Regions from separate parts of the Bacillus pretiosus genome, predicted to be linked through region 3. Evidence: riboswitches for the same ligand, from Rfam matches in the RefSeq annotation. Region 3 holds a riboswitch; each other region holds the start of a gene.
The links. Region 3 has a riboswitch for S-adenosylmethionine ahead of ACU8YW_RS13075 (ECF-type riboflavin transporter substrate-binding protein). Riboswitches for the same ligand answer to the same signal wherever they lie in the genome.

Region 1 (7,448 bases), 2.6 Mb from region 3:
TTCAAGTGGATGTGCTAACGGCGAGAGAAAATGAAGTGTTGCAGCTATTAGCGAAAGGAATGAGTAATAAAGAGATCGCTTCTGTTTTAGTTATTACAGAAAAAACGGTAAAAGCTCATGTAAGTAGTATTTTGAGTAAGTTGAATTTATCTGATCGTACGCAAGCAGCATTATATGCAGTGAAAAATGGAATTGTATAAGACAAAAGTCGTAAGACCTAGTTCGCCTTTAGAAGGTGGACTTTTTTTATGGAAAAATACGTCTATGTGAGGACGAAATTGTCTTGATATAAAGATAAAATATGTTTGTAAGCAACAAAACAACAATTACAAGGGATACCTTTTTTGAAAGCATATAACAACAGAAGAGTGAGTACTAGGAGGAAAAACAATGGCAACAGTTTTATTTGTAAAAGCAAACAACCGCCCAGCGGAACAAGCAGTTAGTGTGAAATTATACGAGGCATTTTTAGCAAACTATAAAGAAGCACATCCAAATGATACAGTAGTAGAACTTGATTTATATAAAGAAGAATTACCATATGTAGGCGTAGATATGATTAATGGTACATTCAAAGCAGGTAAAGGATTTGATTTAACTGAAGAGGAAGCAAAAGCAGTAGCAGTTGCTGATAAGTATTTAAATCAATTTTTAGAAGCTGATAAAGTCGTTTTCGGTTTCCCATTATGGAACTTAACGATTCCAGCAGTGCTACACACATATATTGATTATTTAAACCGAGCTGGCAAAACGTTTAAATATACGCCAGAAGGTCCAGTTGGTCTAATTGGAGATAAGAAGATTGCATTATTAAACGCGCGCGGCGGCGTATATTCTGAAGGTCCAGCAGCTGAAGTAGAAATGGCTGTTAAATATGTAGCAAGCATGATGGGCTTCTTCGGTGCAACAAATATGGAAACAGTAGTTATTGAAGGACATAACCAATTCCCAGATAAAGCAGAAGAAATCATTACAGCTGGTCTTGAAGAAGCAGCTAAAGTGGCAAGTAAATTTTAATTGAAAATAGAATCGTCACTCGAAAAAAGTAGCATTAACAGGTAAACGTTAATGCTACTTTTTTTATATTTTAAGTTCATCAGCCAGTTTTTCTAATTGAATTCGATCTTGTATGTAATAGGTTCTTCCGTCTTTTTTTAAGTAATTTTGCTGGCAAAACTGGTTTAATACGTATAAAAGATGGCGGTAGCTGACATTTAAGTATTCCGAAGCCTCGGTATGTTTTTCTGTATAACTGTTATTTTGTTCTGTTAATAGAATAAAAGCCGCTAATCGATTTTCGAACGGATAACTATTGTTTTTGGCGTAACTTTCTGTTCGGCTAATTGTTTTTTCGCCGATAAATTTACATAGTTTCTGTAGAAAGGTAGCATCTTGCAATAAAAGATGCTGACAATCTTTAAGAGGGAACGCTAAGCACATACAATCTTCAATCACTTCCACCGTTTTCGTAACGGATTCAACGCCAATTAACCCTAATTCTCCAATGAACGAAGGTGCTTGAATAAAGTTAATTAAGGAGACCTTCCCGTTTTTGTGACTCATATATATTTTCGCTTTTCCGGAAATTAAGTAATAAAGATAAGGAACATCAACGCCTTCATTACATATCCTTTCTCTCTTTTGAAAGGAATGTAGTTCAGCATACGGTAAGACATTAAAAGAAAAAAGAGTATGGACGTTGTAAGTTTGCATGTAATGAGAGATTTCTTCGCTATTTTTGCTGACTTTCATATTTTCACCTCATGTTTAGTATGAGATATCTCCTATTATGTTTACAAGAAGGAATGATACGATTTACGTAAATTTGTTTTTGTAGAAAAGAGAGTGTGAAGGGCTTATGAAAAAATATAAAACATTGCTATTTGATGTAGATGATACATTGTTAGATTTTCAGAAGGCGGAGAAAATGGCGTTACGTATGCTGTTTGAAGAGAAAGGGATTCCTCTAACTAGCGAGGTTGAAGGGCACTATAAAAAAATTAATAAAAGTCTTTGGGATGCTTTTGAGGAAGGTGAAATGAACCGTGATGAAGTTGTAAATACGCGGTTTTCAATTTTGTTTAAAGAGTACGGGGAAGAAGTAGATGGAGTATTATTCGAAAATAATTATCGTAGCTACTTAGAAGAAGGAAACCAACTTATGCAAGGTGCGTTTGAATTTATAAGTCAAATTCAAAGTGAGTACGATTTATATATAGTGACAAACGGTATTTCTAAGACGCAAGATAAGCGTTTACGTAATGCAGGATTACATGCCTTGTTTAAAGATATTTTCATTTCTGAAGATACGGGATTCCAAAAGCCGATGAAAGAGTATTTTGATTATGTTTTTGAACGAATTCCTAATTTTCCCCCTGAAGAAGGGCTCATTATTGGGGATTCGTTAAGTGCTGATATGAAAGGTGGATATGTAGCGGGAATTGATACTTGTTGGTTTAATCCAGAAAAGAAATCAAATAATAGCGAGATTGTGCCAACATATGAAGTACAAAATTTTGAAGAGTTATACGCGTTATTGAAGCAACGTGTGTAATAAAAATAGGCAGTGGAACTTTTGTCCCTACTGCCTATTTTTATTCGTTTGTAGCTTCGTTATTTTTAGGAAGTGGAAATGCATTACCAATCGCTGCCGCTCCAAGCATCGGTAATAGTAAATTGAGCGGGAAAAACATGAGTAATAGTAATGTTATAGCAATTGGTTTTCTTAATGCATAGCTTGAAATTGCTGTCGTGACGATGGCTACCGAAGCGATTGGATCTATCGGGATAATGGAAGCTATAGCATATCCGATACTAGATCCAGCAAATATAATTGGGAAAATATGTCCACCGCGCCAACCTGTATTTAAACAAACGGCAGTAATACATAATTTTAAAACACCTGAAAGAAGTAGTACCCAGAAAGATAAATGACTCCATTCAACGACTAAATCTTTTAATTGGTGTTCTCCTGAGAATAACGTGTACGGGAGAAAAGTTCCTGTAATTCCTAATAAAATACCACCGATAATTCCAAGTGATAGTTTGTATTCCCTGAAGGGATGGATTAATTTCTCTAATGTGAATTCAAATTTGAAATAAAAGAAACCAACTATAGCACCAATACTAGCAAGTGGTAGAAAGGCGATCCATTCATTAAGAGAAAGGGAACCTTCCCCAAAATCAACGATAAAGGATCCGCGATTATCGAATTTACTAAGTAATAAATAAACGGAAAAGCCAGCGAAAGTGGTAGCTAAATATACAATTGCTTTTTTTCCTTTAGAAAATTCGTTAATTTGCTCACCCTCATTTTCATTTGGAGCTAAATAACCGAATAATGGCGCGTTAAAAATTACACTTAAAGTAGCGCCAATTCCAACCTCTGTTAGTTCATTCATTCCTTTTAAGGCAAATGTAAAGCGATCCCCTACCCATGTACAAAGTCCACCGATAATTCCAACAAGTGCTGCTTCGGGACCTAAGCTAGCTCCAAATATTAAAACGATAATCGCAGTTAAAGTAGCTTTATGTACAAAACGGTATTCAATTCTACCAGTTTTTTTATATTCACCCATCACTTCCGGCATAAGACGTGGATATATGCCGAAGTATTTTTGGGTTAAACCAACGAGAATACCACCGATAGTTGTTACACAAATAGTGTAATACGGGGGAGAAGAGAAAATAGTAGGTAAGTATCCCCAAATAAAGTGAATGCCGATATTTATTGTAACTAAAAATAGCCAGACTGTAGCTCCTACTATAGAGCCTAAAAGAATGCCGTATAGGACGAGTATATAGTGCATGTCCTTTGTGTTTGTCATGTTATACCTCCGTTATGTAAGTTTTAATGTCGAAAGGATTAAATATGCTACTGTGAAAGGAATATGTATAGTATCTTTTTGAGAGGTGGGCTTATTCAATATATTGAGGTCTCGTGAGAATTTGAAATGTATACAGTTAAACTACTTACTTAATTTTATATAGTAATCGTGGGTTTTAAAAGGTCTTTTTCAAATGGATATGGAATATATTTCTTTTGTTATGCATGTCAAATTCTTTGTATTTAATTTAGAACATTCAGAAAAACCGATTGACATTAGGAAATTATTGCTATAAAATCAACGGTAATTGCATAGTCTTATCAAGAAAAGGTGGAGGGACAGGCCCGATGAAACCTTGGCAACAGCCGTATAACGGAATTGTGCCAAATCCTGCAGGTAATAATCCTGAAAGATAAGAAAGAGCCTTTAGAGCGTGTTTTCAAACTGCTCCTTTCTTGTTTTCAGGAAAGGAGCAGTTTTTTATTTTGTATAAAAGAAAGGAGAATGAGAGATGGGAGAATCATGGGGAAAAGGAACAATTTGTGTGCAAGGTGGCTATACACCAAAGAATGGTGAACCGCGTGTTTTGCCACTTTATCAAAGTACAACGTATAAATACGATACTTCAGATGATTTAGCAGCGCTATTTAATTTAGAGGCAGAAGGATATATATATACGCGTATTGGAAATCCTACTTTAGCTGCATTTGAGCAAAAGTTAGCGGATTTAGAGGGTGGTGTAGGAGCTGTTGCAACGGCTTCTGGGCAGGCTGCTATTATGCTTGCTGTTTTAAATATTTGTAGTAGCGGAGACCACTTGCTTTGTTCTTCCACAGTTTATGGTGGAACGTTTAATTTATTTGGAGTGAGTTTGCGTAAGCTTGGTATTGACGTTACGTTCTTTAATCCGAATTTAAGTGCTGATGAAATTGTGGCCCTTGCTAATGATAAGACGAAACTTGTTTATGCAGAGTCGTTAGGAAATCCAGCGATGAACGTTTTAAATTTCAAAGAATTTTCAGATGCAGCGAAAGAGTTAGAAGTACCTTTTATCGTGGATAATACATTAGCAACTCCTTATTTATGCCAAGCATTTGAGCACGGAGCAAATATTATCGTTCATTCTACGACGAAATATATTGATGGTCATGCAAGCTCTTTAGGCGGCATTGTCATTGACGGAGGGAACTTTGATTGGACAAATGGGAAATATCCTGAACTTGTTGAACCGGATCCAAGTTATCACGGCGTAAGTTACGTTCAAAATTTTGGTGCAGCAGCGTATATTGTGAAGGCACGTGTTCAATTATTAAGAGACTATGGAAACTGTATGAGCCCATTCAATGCGTATATTAGCAATATCGGCTTAGAAACGCTACATTTAAGAATGGAGCGTCATAGTGAAAATGCTCTCGCAGTTGCTAAGTGGCTTGCTAACCATGAACGTATTGAATGGGTGAATTATCCGGGATTAGATAGCAATGAAAATTACTCGTTAGCACAAACGTATTTGAAAAAAGGTGCTAGTGGTGTTTTAACATTCGGCATTAAGGGCGGATTAGAAGCAGCGAAAGAATTTATCGCAAATGTAAAACTAGCAACTCTCGTAACGCATGTAGCGGATGCACGAACTTGTGTTATACATCCTGCTAGCACAACGCATAGACAATTAAGTGCTGAAGATCAGCGTCTAGCTGGAGTTACATCAGATTTAATTCGTTTATCGGTTGGTATAGAAGATGTTTCTGATATTATTGCAGATTTAGAAGCAGCGCTAGTCGGAGGCAAAGAACATGCCGATCATAATTGATAGAGATTTACCAGCTCGCAAAGTGTTGCAGAAGGAAAATATTTTTGTAATGACGAAGGAGCGAGCAGAAACACAAGATATCCGGGCATTGAAAATTGCTATCTTAAATTTAATGCCTACAAAGCAAGAAACAGAAGCGCAATTACTTCGTTTAATTGGCAACACACCGTTGCAATTAGATGTTCACCTACTTCATATGGAATCACATTTGTCTCGCAATGTAGCGCAGGACCATTTAACGAGTTTCTATAAAACATTTCGTGATATTGAGAATGAGAAATTTGATGGACTTATTATTACAGGAGCACCAGTTGAAACTCTTTCTTTTGAAGAGGTAGATTATTGGGAAGAGCTTAAACGTATTATGGAGTATTCAAAAAAGAATGTAACATCTACGCTTCATATTTGCTGGGGGGCACAGGCTGGCTTGTATCATCATTATGGTGTTCCAAAGTATCCTCTTAAGGAAAAAATGTTCGGTGTATTTGAACATGAAGTTCGTGAGCAACATGTGAAATTGTTACAAGGGTTTGATGAATTGTTTTTTGCCCCGCATTCTCGTCATACAGAAGTACGAGAGAGTGATATTAGAAAGGTGACAGACTTAACATTATTAGCAAATTCTGAGGAAGCAGGTGTTCACCTTGTCATTGGGCAAGAAGGAAGGCAAGTGTTTGCGCTCGGGCATAGTGAATATAGTTGTGATACGTTAAAGCAAGAATACGAACGGGACCGCCAAAAAGGGTTAAATATTGATGTGCCGAAAAATTATTTTAAGCATAATAATCCAAATGAGAAACCACTTGTAAGGTGGAGAAGCCATGGGAATCTATTATTCTCTAATTGGCTGAATTATTACGTGTATCAAGAAACCCCTTATGTATTATAAAAAAAGATTGTGTAACACGTGGCAACGTTTTCTTTGTAAAGATTAACTCATATTTTTCCGAATGTTCAAAAAACATTGTTTTTCAGATTTTTTACTCATATAATTTCATCTAAACACAATTTTTGAGGGGTGGACAGTATTATGAAAGAAATTCAAGTTGGTTTATTAGGTCTTGGGACAGTTGGGAGTGGTGTAGTTCGTATCATTACAGATCATCAAGAGCGACTTATCCACCAAGTAGGTTGTCCTGTAAAAGTAACGAAAGTACTAGTACAAAATATTGAAAAAGAGAGAGAAGTAGAGGTACCTTCTACTCTATTAACACAAGATGCAAATGAAATTTTAGATAATCCAAATATTGACGTTGTCATCGAAGTGATGGGTGGCATTGATGATGCAAAAGCATATATTTTGCAAGCCTTACAGAGCGGGAAGCATGTTGTGACTGCCAATAAAGATTTAATGGCGTTACATGGGGCGGAACTCTTAGCGGTAGCAAAAGATAATAAAGCAGATTTGTTTTATGAAGCAAGTGTAGCCGGAGGGATTCCGATTTTACGAAGTATCGTAGAAGGACTTTCTTCAGATCTTATTACGAAAGTAATGGGAATTGTAAATGGAACGACAAATTTTATTTTGACGAAAATGTCAGATGAAGGGAGAGCATATAACGACGTGTTAAAAGAAGCCCAACAACTTGGATTTGCAGAAGCAGATCCAACATCAGATGTGGAAGGTTTAGATGCAGCGAGAAAAATGACGATTTTGGCTACCCTTGGTTTTTCTACAAATGTAGAGCTTGGAGATGTGAAGGTAAAAGGGATTACTTCTATTACAGAAGAAGATATTGAATACAGTAAGAGTTTAGGATACACGATTAAATTAATCGGTCTTGCGAAGCGAGATGGTGAAAAATTAGAGG
Region 2 (7,448 bases), 630 kb from region 3:
CAGTTATTATTTTTCTCGTTACGATGCCTCTCATTAATAAAGCGATGCATCCAGATGAAAAACATACGATAACGGTAGATCCTAGCGTATTCCATGAAGAAGCTGCCGCGCAAGAAGTAGGAAACAATACATTCGCCGAAAAAATGGAAAATAGCATCATTATTACACTTTGCGTTGGATTGTTAGGTCTCATTTATATTTTCAATTATTTTTATACGAAAGGCTTTAACCTTACGCTAGACATCGTTATTTTTATGTTATTAATTGCTGGACTTATTTTCCACCGTACTCCGATTCAATATATTCGCGCTTTTTCAGACTCTACGAAAAGTGCTTCTGGCATTTTACTTCAATTTCCGTTTTACGCAGGAATTATGGGGATGATGATTGGAGCGAATAGTGAAGGACTTTCACTTGGAGGGGCTATTTCGAATTACTTTATTAGCATTTCAAACGAAACGACTTTCCCGCTCTTTACTTTTTTAAGTGCTGGAATCGTTAATATTTTCGTTCCATCTGGTGGGGGGCAATGGGCTGTGCAAGCACCAATTATGATTCCAGCTGGCGCTGAACTTGGTGTACCTGCCGCAAAAACAGCAATGGCAATTGCGTGGGGCGATGCTTGGACGAATTTGATTCAACCATTCTGGGCATTACCGGCATTAGCGATAGCTGGTTTAGGTGCTCGTGATATTATGGGATTTTGCGTTGTTAACTTACTATATGCAGGATTTATCATTAGTCTATGTTTCTTATTTATTTAAACGAAAAGCTAGTTTTATACTAGCTTTTTTATATAATAAATCACTTATTTCCCACGCAATTTATCACGATCTTCCACTCTATATCCGTAAGCTGTAATGCCTCAAATGCAAAAAAATCTTCACATACTTTTTCAATCAGATGTGGATTTTCCCTCAAGAAATTCCACTGTAACGCTTTAGGAAGAAAATACGTTTCATACTCTTTACTTCCTCTTACTACCTCATCCACTTCTCTTTCACAAATTCCTCTTATTAAATAATCATTTCTTAATTGAATCTGTATTTGTTGAAACGTTTCACTACATTTCTTCAATTGGATTAAGCAATTAATATATGTACGAAAAAGTTCGTTATCATACTGACAACAATTTATAATACGTTCCATTTCATTCATAACGTACGAGCCTTTTCTTCTATTTGTAATAACCACTTTTCCCGCTTCTCTCGTTTACTCGTTTTCACAGATTGAAAAAAAGATCGTTTTACATCGCGAATGCCGCAAAAACGTAAAACACCTCTCTTCATCATAATCCAATCTGCTGATCGATATAGTAGTGCGACGTACCATAACGGTGAGTCTAACGTATTAATTACCCATGCCTTCTTACCTTTCAATAAGCCTTTCGGCAGGGCACCTTCATATTTATAAGCAAAACCAGCTACGAAAATGCGATCAATAAACCCTTTTAAAATAGCTGGCATCCCCCACCACCATATTGGATAAATGAAGAGAAGAGTATCCGCTTCTTCCACTAACGTTCTGTACCGAGCTGTCTCTTCTTCATTTACTAAATCACGTCTTTTCTTCTCCTCATTAAATACAAGGACGGGATCAAATTGTTCCTTATATAAATCAAGTACCGTAACCGAATGATTTGTTTCTTGTAATCCTTTTTGCACATGCTTTAATATCCCCGCATTAAAACTGGAAGGACTAGGATGAGCGTATACAATTAGTACATTCACTACATAACAACTCCCTCTATAAGTTAAAGTTTCCCCTTCTTTAACATCTTCTCTACAATTTGCACGTTTTTCGAACTTTGTAATAAACGATTTAATAATGTAAGTAACTCTTCCTTTTCTAAATCTTTCAGTTTCTCTTTCACCGTACTCTCACCAGCACTTTGAATATCATAAACAACTGCCGCCATATGCTTACAATAATTCTCATATGGACACTCGCAGCTACTTTCTGTAAAATTTTCAAGATCAATCATTACTTCATAGTTTCCTGCATTTCCAGTAACAAAAGCAAATATTTTCTTTTCTTGTATTTCAACATCTTCTACATGTCCTTCTTCATAATATTCATAACCTTTATCCATAATGTACTTAGGAATCCATTTCGTTATATCATTTAGTAAGTAAGCGTACATAACAACACCTCTTCCTTTAATTCCCTTTTGACTTCCAAAACCCTGCATGTTATTCTAATAACTGTCAAATAGCAAGTCTATATGACAAAACGACTGACACCTATTCGGCGGAGGTGTCTCTTTTCATTTGCAGCCGATATGAAGTGCCTCTTTCAGGCACATTCAATCTTTGACACTACACACTCAACACCATTCCCTTGTATCAGGCTGCTTAAGCAGTCTTTTACGCTACATACTCCAAAAAAAAGAGAGCTTAGCTCCCTTTTCCCGCCTTATAAAATACCCCTTTTTCAGTATAGAGATATTCATCAGCTAATGTAATTTTCCCATCCAGTTTCAGTTCATCTAATAGTCTTGATAAATAAAATTGATGTAACATCTTTTTCGTGAATTTTCCTTCATGATGCGAAACGATATGTTCTTGAATATCTAACAATGATATTGGCTTATCTTGCTCTATCATATATTCATAAACTGTACTACGCAGTTTTACGTATTTTTCGAGTGTCACAGTACTTCGCAACCCCTTTCTTCTTAATATAAATTTTCGTAATCGGTTTTTTTGCAACAAAAAAACCTCTCCGATAAGAAGAAGTTACGTATATATCTTCGTCTTATCTCCCAGAACAAATATGTTCTGCTGGAATTAGCACCTGCATCGCGGTTGCTGGGTTTCATCGGGCCAGTCCCTCCACCTCTCTGGATAAGAAAATATTCACTTAATTCTTACTATACGTAATTTCATTCTAATTGTCAAACAAATATAACAAATTATATTTTGTTCCTTACTGTTCATACTATACATATATGAATATGCAAGGAGGATTATGAAATGCACGAAAATGCTCGCGGATATGTCCAAAATTCTTTTCAATCATTACAAGAAGCAAAACATTGTTTAGAAGAAGCGCTACAGACTGTTGAAAAAGATTTTAATCGCGCTCGTATTGAACAATCACTTTATGCGATCGAACAAGCTATTCAACGCTGTGATTACACGGTTCATATTTTAGAACAAGATTGAAAAAACTTCCCATCATAAGGTGGGAAGTTTTTTCAAATGGCATACTTCATAATTATTACCGTTATAATTAAAAAATATACAGAATTAGCAATTTCTAAAACCCCTACTTTTATAATAGAAATTTTTTTGCCATATAACATAATTGCTCGAATGACACTCGGTATAAAAATAAGAGAACACCACGGATTGATAGCAAAGACAATGACTGTTAATACAATATGATACCCCCATGATATAAGACGATACTTCGGGTTATTTTTCTCGCGAATCATCGTTTTTACATAAAATGTACTTCCTAAAAAATATAAAAATGAAATAAGCGCAATAAATAATGCTGTTTTATCTATAAGTTTCATTGAAAAATAATAACTAACTAAACCACCAATACAGAAAACAATAATCGCACTAATGTCATTTAGTAACGCTCTTTCATTCTTTTGACGAGCGTAATACATATTTACTATAAATAACGGAATCATTACTGCTATGAATAAAAGAATGCGCCATTCATATAATAGAGAGATCATCCCAAATACGAAAGCGATGATAAAATATACAATTGCAGCATGTAAAAACTCTTTTTTTCGTTTTTGCTTTATGTACGTAAGAAATGGATACGTAGCTAAATAGATAAAGAACCAAGCTAAAAACAATGGAATATGATACATAGTAGGTTTCCCAAGCATGACACTTAATAGAAATGGTATAACGAGCATGGCCCATGCACCGTGTTGCTTCGGAATAACTAACTTCATTAACTATACACCTCCCTTTTGAAAGCAGTTCTCACCTACTATTATACAAATAATTTTATATAGTAACGTATATATATTGGACTATTTCTTGACATTAAAAAATGCTCCTTACAATGTGTAAGAAGCATGAAAGAGGCAAACGAATATGTAAGTCGCGACCCTACCTTATATGAGTATGCTTTTCTATGCCATGTTATGCTTATCTAATATGCCGTATTTCTTTTTAAATCTCGTAAGAATCATAATCCAAGACGTACTAAATAGTAGTAAGAAAATAACATTCGAAATTGCATGACTCAAATCGAAATAAAAACTTGCAATATAATACGAAACGACTGCTTCCCACGTTGCCTCACGTATGAAACCGAGAAGCCCCCATAAGTTCATAATCCAGCCAAATAAAAATCCAACAAACAATCCGTATAGAAGCCTTCCCCACAGCTTTTTCATTAAAAATGTATTACGTAATAATCCAGCTATAAAACCAATCATGCCCCAAGAAAACATTTGCCACGGCGTCCACGGACCTTGTCCTAAAAAGATGTTAGATACGATAGCCGCTGTTGCACCGATCATAAAACCAGTTTCACTCCCAAACACAATTGCAGAAACGATAATGACAAATGAAGTCGGTTGTACACTTGGTAAAATAGAAAATGGTACACGGCTAACTGCTGCAATTGCCGCTAACACAGCAACGAGCACAATTTCACGTGAAACAAAAGCCTTTCTTTCAAAACGGATATAAAACGGTAACATAATAACAACTAATAAAAACAAACTACTTAACATGTAATAACCATCCATGATAAGTGTAGTAAAGAGTAGTGTGCCTATTATTACTGCAAAAATACATATTATGAATGCAACATATCGTTTGGACACGCTTCGTACACATCCTCCCACGTTAATGCATATGGTAACTCTTTTCGAATAAATCGATTAATAGAGGTTGTATAAAAGAAGTTGCCACTAAAAAATTCTTTCGGTGTGTCATTCATAATGACTGCTCCGTCAAATAACATCATACATTGATCAACGTATTTCGCTGCAAACTCAATATCATGCGTTGCCATTACAATTGTTGTACCTTCTTTTTGCAGCTTTCTAAATAGCTCTCCTACTCTTTCTTTTTTCCACGGATCTAATCCCTTTGTCGGTTCATCAAGTAACAATAAAGTCGGCTTTGATAATAACGTTGTACATAACGCAAGTAGTTGTTGCTCTCCCCCGCTACAATCATGCGGATGGCGTTCTTTAAGCGAATACAACCAAAACTTCTTCAACATATCTTCTGCTATTTCTTTTCCTTGTTTTCCGTATAACTCTCGTGCACGTTCATACACTTCTTCCCACACTGTATCAAATGTAAAATGATAATACGGATGCTGCGATACATACCCGATCCTTTTAAATCGTTCTTTCGAATCAATTTTATGTATCACTTTCCCATTCCACTTTACTTTCCCTCTTCTCGCTTTTTGTAATCCAGCTAAAATCGTTAACAGTGTAGACTTACCTGTACCATTTTTTCCAACGAGAGCTACCCATTTTCCTTTTTCAATCGATACGGTTAAGTCTCGTAAAATAAGTGGACTATTTTTTTCATATTGGAACGAAATATGCTCTGCACTTAAAATGACTTCTCGCTTTTCACTTTGTGCTATTGGCTCATTCACATATGATATCGCTGAAAAATGATTCAGTTTCATTTGCGCTTCTCGCACTGTAAACGGAATATCTTCCGCATTCCATTCTAAAAACAATCTTGGAATTTGCGGAATAAATGGACGGAATTTTTCTACTTCCCACATGTTCGCGATAACCGTTTTAGGATTTCCATCATACACGATTTGACCATTATTCATACAAATAACGCGCGTAGCAAGTGGGATCACTTCATCTAAACGATGTTCACTTAACACAATCGTAATACCAAGTTCTTCGTTAATACGTTTTAACAATCCTAAAAACTCTTTCGCAGCAATGGGATCTAACTGCGCCGTCGGTTCATCTAATAATAATAGTTTTGGCTGCATAACTAGTACCGCAGCCAAATTGACAAGTTGTTTTTGTCCACCAGATAACGTATGAACAGATTGATGCAATAAATCTTGAAATCCTAAGAAGCTAATAAGCTCTGCTATTCGTTTTTGAATAATCTGTGATGGTAACCCGATATTTTCTAAAGAAAATGCTAATTCTTGAATGACCGTATCCATTACGAGCTGATTTTCTGGATTTTGAAATACCATACCAATTTCTTGTGCAGATAATAAATCAGGTACTTCCTCTAATAAAACGTCATCATAAAAAATTTCTCCTGAACGTGTACCGATTGGAAGTAATTCCTTTTTAAAATGTTTCAATAAAGTCGTCTTTCCAGAGCCTGACCCTCCAGCAAGTGCAATAAACTCTCCTTTTTGAATAGAAAGAGAAATATGCTGTAACGCATATTCGTTTTCATCAGCATATACAAATGATAAATTGTTTATTTCTGCATGCGCCACCATATCCATTCCTTTCCTTCCATTATAATTGGTAGACTAATAAACATCATAAATACTCCGAACATCACTCCATCGTATTGCTGAAATAGAATAGATTCGACTTTCGGATAAATGATTAGCTTTCCCCCGCCATACGTATTACATATAATAGCAATGATAAGTAGAATACTTAAATAACTGAGCGTATACCAATCTCGTCTTTCCATTCTATACCGAATATATGTCGTACGCTTCGTTACACCAAATCCACGAGCTTGCATAGAATCTGCTGTTTGCAGCGCATCTTCTAATGAACAAATTAATAATACTTGCAGCAATTGCATACCATTTTTCACCCGTTCTACAATGGAACCTGCGTCTACTTGTACACCTTTCGTTTTTTGAACGAGTGTTATTTTCTGTAATCGCCTCATAAACAAAGGAACAAACCTCACCGTAATCATCGTTAACAATGCTACCTTCGGTGAAATTCTAGAAAACAAATATAAAAATTTATGACTCGAAATAATATCATTATACGAAGCAAACGTAAACATAATCGCAACTAATAATAATCCCATTACTACTCCAAACATAATCGCCTCAAGCTTAATACGGCTATCACCTAACCAAAATAACGTAGTTCGCCCTCTATGTGTTAATAACGAATTAAATAAAATGACCATAAAAAAGAAAACGATTGTGCTCGGTAACATCTTTCTTATCTTTTCACTATTCCCTTGCATTATATTGATTATGACGATTAATAGTATTGCTCCAATTAAAAAAAGAGGATGAAGACACATCATACATAGTATCATCACCCCGATATAATAGAAAAAATTCACAAAAGGATGTAAAGAAGAAAAACTTATTTTCATAGTCCTTTACCGAATGCCTTTCTTATTTTAATACATACACCCACTCAATTGTATCTCCTGGTTTAACTGTTACTACACCTGCACTATGGTTTGGAAATGCACCGTTCACACGATATTTCCATCCACTAGTATCTGTAATATCTTTTTCATATAAAT
Region 3 (7,448 bases):
TATTTTGCAAAATTCAATCGAAGCTATGCCAGATGGCGGGAAAATTACAATTCATATTAAAGAGATAAACGATGAAGGTGTCATTATTCATGTAATTGATGAAGGAATAGGGATACCTGAAGATAGAATTAAGAGATTAGGTGAGCCTTTTTATAGTACGAAAGAAAAAGGTACCGGTATCGGATTAATGTTAAGTTATAAAATCATTGAAAGTCATCAAGGAAATATAAGTATTATGAGTGAAGTTGGAGTCGGGACAACAGTAACGATTTACTTGCCGAAAGCTCAGAGCGAAAAATCTCTATCAAATTATGATGATAGATTCGAATCAATACGTCCAATTATTAACTCTTAAATTACTAAATCCCCAATAACCAAAAGCTTAACTTTTGGTTATTGGGGATTTTTATATTTAATTTAGTAAACTTTACCTTTTCTTAACCTTTGTTTTAATTTCTATTAAGTTTTTATCAGTATATTAATATTTGTGCAAAGTACTGTATAGAAAATGTGCATTACTTTTAATATATAGATTCAATTATTAGCAGGAATTCGGTAAGGAGGAGATTATGACAAGGTGAAAAAGCATGAGAAAAAAAGTGGTAGAGCAATACCGACGCGGTTAAATATTTTATTTCTTTGTGTATTTTTATTATTTTCTGCAATGATTATACAGTTAGGTAAAGTGCAAATTTTCGATGGAGAGACTTATAAAAATGAAGTAGAAAAGAGAGAAAATGCAACTGTGAGCCTATCTGTCCCACGCGGAAAAATATTTGATAGAGAAGGCAATCCAGTAGTTGATAATAAATCTTTACGTACAATTACATATACAAAGATGAAAGGTGTAAAATCAGAAGATATATTAAAAACTGCAAGACAACTTGCAGACATAATTGAAATGCCGCAAGAAGATATAGCTAAGTTAACTGAGACAGATAAGAAAGATTTTTGGATGCAATTAAATCCGAAACTGGCTGAAAATCTAGTATCGAAAAAAGAAATAGATACATTTAGAGAAAAGGATATTAGCGGCAAGAAGCTAGATAAAAAAATAGAAGAGTTAAAAAGAAAACGGGTTACAGATAAAAATCTTCAGGAATTAACAGAGAAAGATATAAAAGTGTTAGCTATTAAAAGTAAGATGACTTCTGGTTATCAAATGGCTCCTCAAATTATTAAAAAAGATGTTAGTGAAAAGGAATTTACTATAATTAGTGAAGGTTTAGCGAATCTCCCAGGTGTAGACGTATCGGTTGATTGGGAGAGAGTGTATGTAAATGATGGATTATTCCGATCTGTTCTTGGAAATGTTTCTAATTCCGATGAAGGATTACCAAGTGAACGATTAGATTACTACTTGGTACGTGATTATAGCCGAAATGATAGGGTTGGAAAAAGTTATATTGAGCAGCAATACGAAGATGTACTTCATGGTACAAAAAAAGAAGTAAGAAGCGTTGCAGATAAACAAGGTAATACAATTAGAACGGAAATCGTTTCTGAGGGAAAGAGCGGTAAGAATTTAACTTTAACAATAGATATGGAATTACAGAAGAAAGTAGAAGAAAGTATTGAAAAAATATTAAAGACATATAAAGGGTCAGAATCCATGTTGGACCGTGCTTTCGTTGTGATGATGAATCCGAAAAACGGACAAGTATTATCCATGGCCGGGAAAAGACTTGTAGAAAAAGACGGAAAAACAGAAGTTGAAGACTATGCATTAGGCACAATGACTAGTTCTTATGAGCTTGGATCAACAGTGAAAGGTGCGACAGTTTTAACTGGATTTGAAACGAAAGCTATAACACCAGGTACTTATTTTTATGATGCACCTATGAAGTTTAAAGGAACAAAGGAAAAAAAGTCTTGGAAAGAGTTTGGAAATATTGATGATTTAAGAGCGTTACAAGTCTCTTCAAACGTTTATATGTTTCATACAGCATTAAAAATTGCAGGTGTAGATTATGTGAAAAATAGTTCATTAAATATTAAACAGGAGTACTTTGATAAAATGAGGTATTATTTCAGGCAATTTGGATTAGGTGTTCCAACGGGTATTGATTTACCAAATGAAACAGCTGGACAAATTGGTAAAAAAGATAATCAACCTGGTTTCTTACTAGACTACTCAATTGGCCAGTATGACACCTATACGCCACTTCAACTTGTACAGTATATTTCAACAATCGCAAACGGTGGATATCGAATGAAGCCACAAATTGTTCAAGAGGTAAGAGAGCAAACGTCGCAAAAAGATGAAATTGGTAAAGTGGTACATGCAGTAGAACCAATCGTTTTAAATAAGATAGATATGAAAGAGGAATATATAAATCAAGTAAAAGAAGGATTTAGAAAGGTATTCCAAGAAGGTGATGGAACAGGAGTAAGGGCGTTCCAAAAAGCATCTTATAAGCCAGCAGGTAAAACAGGGACAGCACAGACAGTATACGGTGGAGAACGTGATATTGGAAGAAATGAAAAAGGTGAGCGAAGAGAATGTTATAATTTAACGTTAGCAGGATATGCGCCGTATGATAATCCTGAAGTAGCATTCTCTGTAGTTGTGCCGTGGGTTATTAATGATAAATCTGGTATTAACTCTGATATTGGAAAAGAAGTTTTAGATGCTTATTTTGAACTGAAAAATAAGAGATTGACTGGAGAAACTATAAAAATAGATAGCTCTCAAGAAGGTTAAAACATATGAAATAGTACAGAAACTAGAGTCGACTTATTTAGAAATAGGTTCAAAATGGGTGATAGGGAGGTAAAATCATTCTATCAATTATTCACATTTTATAAAATAAATCATATATTGATAGCATAGGACAAGCTGAAAAGCTTATTCTAACCTCACAGAACACTCCTTATCACGGTTTGGCATCTACTTATGTAGATGCCTTTTTTAATTTAATCACTAACAATTATTTATCAACCTAAAGTAGCAAGCATATTAGGACTATTAGGTGAAGATTGACGGTAATAATTACAGTATGCTTAATAAGCGAATTGAAATGTAAGGAGTGAGAAATAAGTGCTAAATATTTTAGTGGTTAATTTTCCAGCAGAGGGACATGTAAATCCTACATTAAGTTTAGTCAAAGCCTATACTGAATGAGGTGATCACGTACATTATATTACGACAGAACAATTTAAAGGCAGAATTGAAGATTTGGGAGCTACTGTATATACACATCCAGATTTATTAAAGGAGATTTCTATTGATTCTGAAACTCCAGATGGGCTGAATTCTTTCTTTCGTGTACATGTTCAAACTTCTTTATATATATTAGAAATTACGAAACAATTATGTGAAAACATACATTTTGATTTCGTAATTTATGATATATTTGGCGCTGGAGAGTTAGTAAAGGAGTATTTACAAATTCCAGGCATAGTTTCTTCTCCTATATTTTTAATTCCTCCAAATTTTTTGGAAACATTACCTTTTCATCCAAATGCAGAAATACCATTCCAACCTGATAAAATTTCTGAACAGTTACTATATCAAATGGAACATGAATTTGGAGTAACACCTAAAAATAATCTTCAATTTATGCATAACAAGGGAGATATTACTCTTGTGTACACAAGTCGCTATTTTCAACCTAATAGCGATTTATTTGGAAGAAATAACATTTTTATTGGACCGAGTATTTCAAAGCGTAAAACAAATGTACAGTTTCCATTTGAATTACTTAAAGATAAGAAAGTTATTTATATTTCAATGGGGACACTGCTTGAAGGACTCGAACCATTCTTTAATACTTGCATTGATACTTTCTCGGATTTTGATGGAATAGTTGTAATGGCAATTGGTGATAGAAATGATTGTTCGAAAATTAAGAAAGCGCCAGACAATTTTATAATTGCTTCATACGTACCCCAATCAGAAATATTAAGTGAAGCAGATGTTTTCATTACACATGGTGGTATGAATAGCGTACACGATGCCATTTATTTTAATGTCCCATTTGTTATAATTCCACACGATAAAGACCAGCCAATGATAGCGCAAAGATTAACTGAACTTGAAGCAGCACATCGGTTATTGAAAGAGAATGTTAATGTGCAAACTTTAAATGAAGCGGTAACAGACGTTCTTTCAAATGAAAAGTATAAACATGGTATACGAAAACTGAATGATAGTTTTTTAGAATGTGGTGGTACTAAAGAAGCAATTGCAGTGATTACATCTCTTTTAAATAAATAGTTTAGACAAGATAAAAGCATAGAGGCACTACCTTTATGCTTTTATATTATTATACTGCAAACTGCACAGCAGTATTTGCATGTAAAAAAGCGGTATCAAAAACAGGTACAGTAAGGTCGTTTTGGGAAATGAGCAATGGTATTTCAGTGCAGCCTAGCAATATACCTTCTGCGCCATTTTGAATTAATGAGTTTGTAATTTGTAATAGCTTTTCTTTTGATGTTTCTGAAATAATTCCTTTACTTAATTCATTTAAAATAACATGATGAATAAAATTTCTTTCCTCTTTATTTGGAATAATTGTCTCAATGTTATAGTTCGCTAGACGTGATTTATAGAAGTCTTGTTCCATCGTTTGTTTCGTACCTAATAGTCCGATCCGTTTTATATTCTGCTCTACCATTTTTTTAGCACTTACATCACCAATGTGAAGAAGTGGAATAGATATTGCCTGTTCTACTTCTTCAGCAAATAAATGGACCGTATTGGAACACATTAATAAACATTCAGCCCCGGACTTTTCAACCTTTTTTGCAACTGTGACTAATTCGTTTTTCACTTCTTCGTATTGATGATTTTGTAATAAAGTAGTTACTTCACCAAAGTCCATGCTATATAAAACAAGCTTCGCATTTTGATCGTATTGAGAGAGTGTAAGTTTATTAATATGTTTATAGTATAACGATGTAGATTCCCAACTTAGTCCACCAATTAAACCGATTACTTTCATCGTACATTCCTCCCGTAACTATTTTGAATTCATTATTTCATAATTCCGATAAGAATACAATGATTTAAATGTGCTGTTAAACGAAAAATAAAAATAATTAGAAAAGTGTTGAAATTTATGCTTATTAGTGCCATAATACGAATTACAAATTAATACTTATCCAGAGAGGTGGAGGGAACGGCCCTATGAAACCTCAGCAACCCCTATATAAATTTATAGGAAGGTGCTAATTCCGCAGAGGACACGATGTGTTTTTTGGAAGATAAGAGGATTCTTGAACGTGAAGAAAATGACCTCTTATGTAAGGGGTCATTTTTTGTTGTATAGAAAGGGAGTGTCGATGCATAATTCATTTTCAAAATAAATATAGAGTAATAAAAGTTGACTAATACGGGAGGGGAATTGTAATGAACAAATTATCAACAAAGTTAGTAGTAGCAATCGGAATTGGAGCAGCATTATACGGGATATTAGGACTTTGGGGATTTTCTATTGCACCCAATACATTTATTAAACCTGCATTAGCTATTTTAACCGTTTTTGGAGCGTTATTTGGTCCAGTGGCAGGACTTTTAATAGGACTTATCGGTCATACCGTAACAGATACAATCGCTGGATGGGGTATTTGGTGGGGGTGGGTTATTAGTTCAGGCATTATCGGCTTTGCAATGGGACTCATTCAAAAAAGAGTTAGCTTTAGTGTGAAAAACGGGACGTATAATAAGCGGGATATTTCTTATTTAGCCATTACTGGGTTAATTGGTATTGTCATTGCTATTATATTTGCTGGGGCATTCGATGTTATTGTGATGGGAGAACCATTTGACAAAATTGTTATACAAGTATTAGGAGCAACAATTGCTGATGTTATTGTATTTTTAGTTCTTGGATTGCCAATTACAATAGGTTTAGCTAAATCTAATAAGAAACATACACATTTAAAAATTGAAAAGTAGGGATGTTAACATGCAACCAATCATTTCTTTTGAACAATTCAGCTTTCAATATGAACATGCTGCGCAACCTACTGTAAAAGACATTACATTTCATATATACCCTGGAGAAAAAGTACTAATTGCTGGACGTAGTGGTTCAGGAAAATCAACATTAGCTCATTGTATTAATGGGCTAATCCCATTTTCTTATGAAGGGAGTAGTACTGGAACTATTTCTATTGCGGGAAAAGATCCGAGGAAAGGGAGTATTTTTGAACAGAGTAAACAGGTAGGAACAATTTTGCAAGATCAAGATGCACAATTTATTTGTCTTACAGTAGAAGAAGATGTAGCTTTTTATTTAGAAAATGAATGTGTAAATCAAGATGATATGAAAAAGATTGTTTCAGAATCATTAAAAAAGGTAAAGATGCATACTTTTCATAAACAAAGTCCGCATGAATTATCAGGAGGGCAAAAACAAACTGTTTCTTTAGCCGGTCTGTTAACGACAAATGCTAATATTTTATTGTTTGATGAACCGTTAGCGAATTTAGATCCAGTAAGTAGCTTACATACGATAGAACTTATTAAAGATATACATAAACAATATAATAAAACAATTGTACTTATTGAACATCGAATAGAAGAAATGTTCAATCTGGATTTAGATAAAATTATTTTAATGGATGAAGGGGAAATCGTTGAGATAGGAACACCAGAAGAGATTTTGGCCTCAAATATATTACCATCTATTGGCTTAAGGGAACCTATGTACATTGAAGGATTAAAGAGATTACAGTTTGATAGTAATAATGAGGTAATATACCCACTTGAAAATCTTCAAAGAGAAAGTGTTCGTAGCGCAATAAATGAGTGGATGGAGAAGCAAGTTTTTTGTAAAAATACTCCTAAAAACAAAGAAATATTGAAAGTAGAAAATTTGTCGTTCTCCTATTCTAATAAACAAAAAGTATTAGACAATGTAAATTTCTCCATTAAAGAAGGGGAAATTGTTGCACTTTTGGGTCATAATGGTGCTGGAAAATCTACATTAGCTCATAGTCTTATAGGCATAAACAAAACAAAAAATGATAGGATTGTATTTGATGAAGTAAATATCAATTCTTGGTCTATTCGTAAACGTGGTGAAGTCATATCTTATGTAATGCAAAATCCAAATCATATGATTACACAACCTACTGTTATAGAAGAAGTTTCATTTTCATTAAAATTAAAAAAGGTTTCAAAGGAAGAAATTAAGCATAGAGCGGAGGAAACGTTAAAAATTTGTGGCTTGTATCCATTTCGAAATTGGCCAATCCAGGCATTAAGTTACGGACAAAAAAAGAGAGTAACGATTGCATCTGTACTAACAACCAATCCGAAACTTATTATTTTAGATGAACCGACAGCGGGACAAGATCATTATCATTATAAACAGTTTATGACGTTTATAAGAAAACTAGCTGCAAAGGGAATATCTTTTATTTTTATTACACACGATATGAATCTCACATTAGAATATGCAGACAGAGCGATAGTTCTACATGAAGGAGAAATT

Region 1: another riboswitch for S-adenosylmethionine. It lies ahead of ACU8YW_RS26770 (bifunctional O-acetylhomoserine aminocarboxypropyltransferase/cysteine synthase); the one in region 3 lies ahead of ACU8YW_RS13075 (ECF-type riboflavin transporter substrate-binding protein).
Region 2: another riboswitch for S-adenosylmethionine. It lies ahead of ACU8YW_RS16320 (hypothetical protein); the one in region 3 lies ahead of ACU8YW_RS13075 (ECF-type riboflavin transporter substrate-binding protein).

The regions. Positions count from the first base shown of each region.
Region 1 is NZ_CM129593.1:5,166,178-5,173,625, reverse strand. It holds gene ACU8YW_RS26795 (response regulator) at 1-200, shown strand, start outside; gene ACU8YW_RS26790 (FMN-dependent NADH-azoreductase) at 391-1,017, shown strand; gene ACU8YW_RS26785 (transcriptional regulator YeiL) at 1,081-1,752, opposite strand; gene ACU8YW_RS26780 (YjjG family noncanonical pyrimidine nucleotidase) at 1,859-2,554, shown strand; gene ACU8YW_RS26775 (chloride channel protein) at 2,595-3,827, opposite strand; SAM riboswitch class I at 4,142-4,246, shown strand; gene ACU8YW_RS26770 (bifunctional O-acetylhomoserine aminocarboxypropyltransferase/cysteine synthase) at 4,339-5,637, shown strand; gene metA (homoserine O-acetyltransferase MetA) at 5,621-6,526, shown strand; gene ACU8YW_RS26760 (homoserine dehydrogenase) at 6,668-7,448, shown strand, end outside.
Region 2 is NZ_CM129593.1:3,188,046-3,195,493, forward strand. It holds gene ACU8YW_RS16300 (short-chain fatty acid transporter) at 1-764, shown strand, start outside; gene ACU8YW_RS16305 (group-specific protein) at 805-1,158, opposite strand; gene ACU8YW_RS16310 (NAD(P)H-dependent oxidoreductase) at 1,155-1,730, opposite strand; gene ACU8YW_RS16315 (SWIM zinc finger family protein) at 1,754-2,143, opposite strand; gene ACU8YW_RS16320 (hypothetical protein) at 2,397-2,714, opposite strand; SAM riboswitch class I at 2,755-2,853, opposite strand; gene ACU8YW_RS16325 (hypothetical protein) at 2,976-3,167, shown strand; gene ACU8YW_RS16330 (YwiC-like family protein) at 3,200-3,922, opposite strand; gene ACU8YW_RS16335 (ECF transporter S component) at 4,106-4,807, opposite strand; gene ACU8YW_RS16340 (ABC transporter ATP-binding protein) at 4,780-6,441, opposite strand; gene ACU8YW_RS16345 (energy-coupling factor transporter transmembrane component T) at 6,414-7,292, opposite strand; gene ACU8YW_RS16350 (DUF4430 domain-containing protein) at 7,315-7,448, opposite strand, start outside.
Region 3 is NZ_CM129593.1:2,553,644-2,561,091, forward strand. It holds gene ACU8YW_RS13055 (PAS domain-containing sensor histidine kinase) at 1-355, shown strand, start outside; gene ACU8YW_RS13060 (peptidoglycan D,D-transpeptidase FtsI family protein) at 578-2,704, shown strand; partial or broken gene ACU8YW_RS13065 (macrolide family glycosyltransferase) at 3,041-4,219, shown strand; gene ACU8YW_RS13070 (aspartate/glutamate racemase family protein) at 4,269-4,949, opposite strand; SAM riboswitch class I at 5,103-5,218, shown strand; gene ACU8YW_RS13075 (ECF-type riboflavin transporter substrate-binding protein) at 5,357-5,905, shown strand; gene ACU8YW_RS13080 (ABC transporter ATP-binding protein) at 5,916-7,448, shown strand, end outside.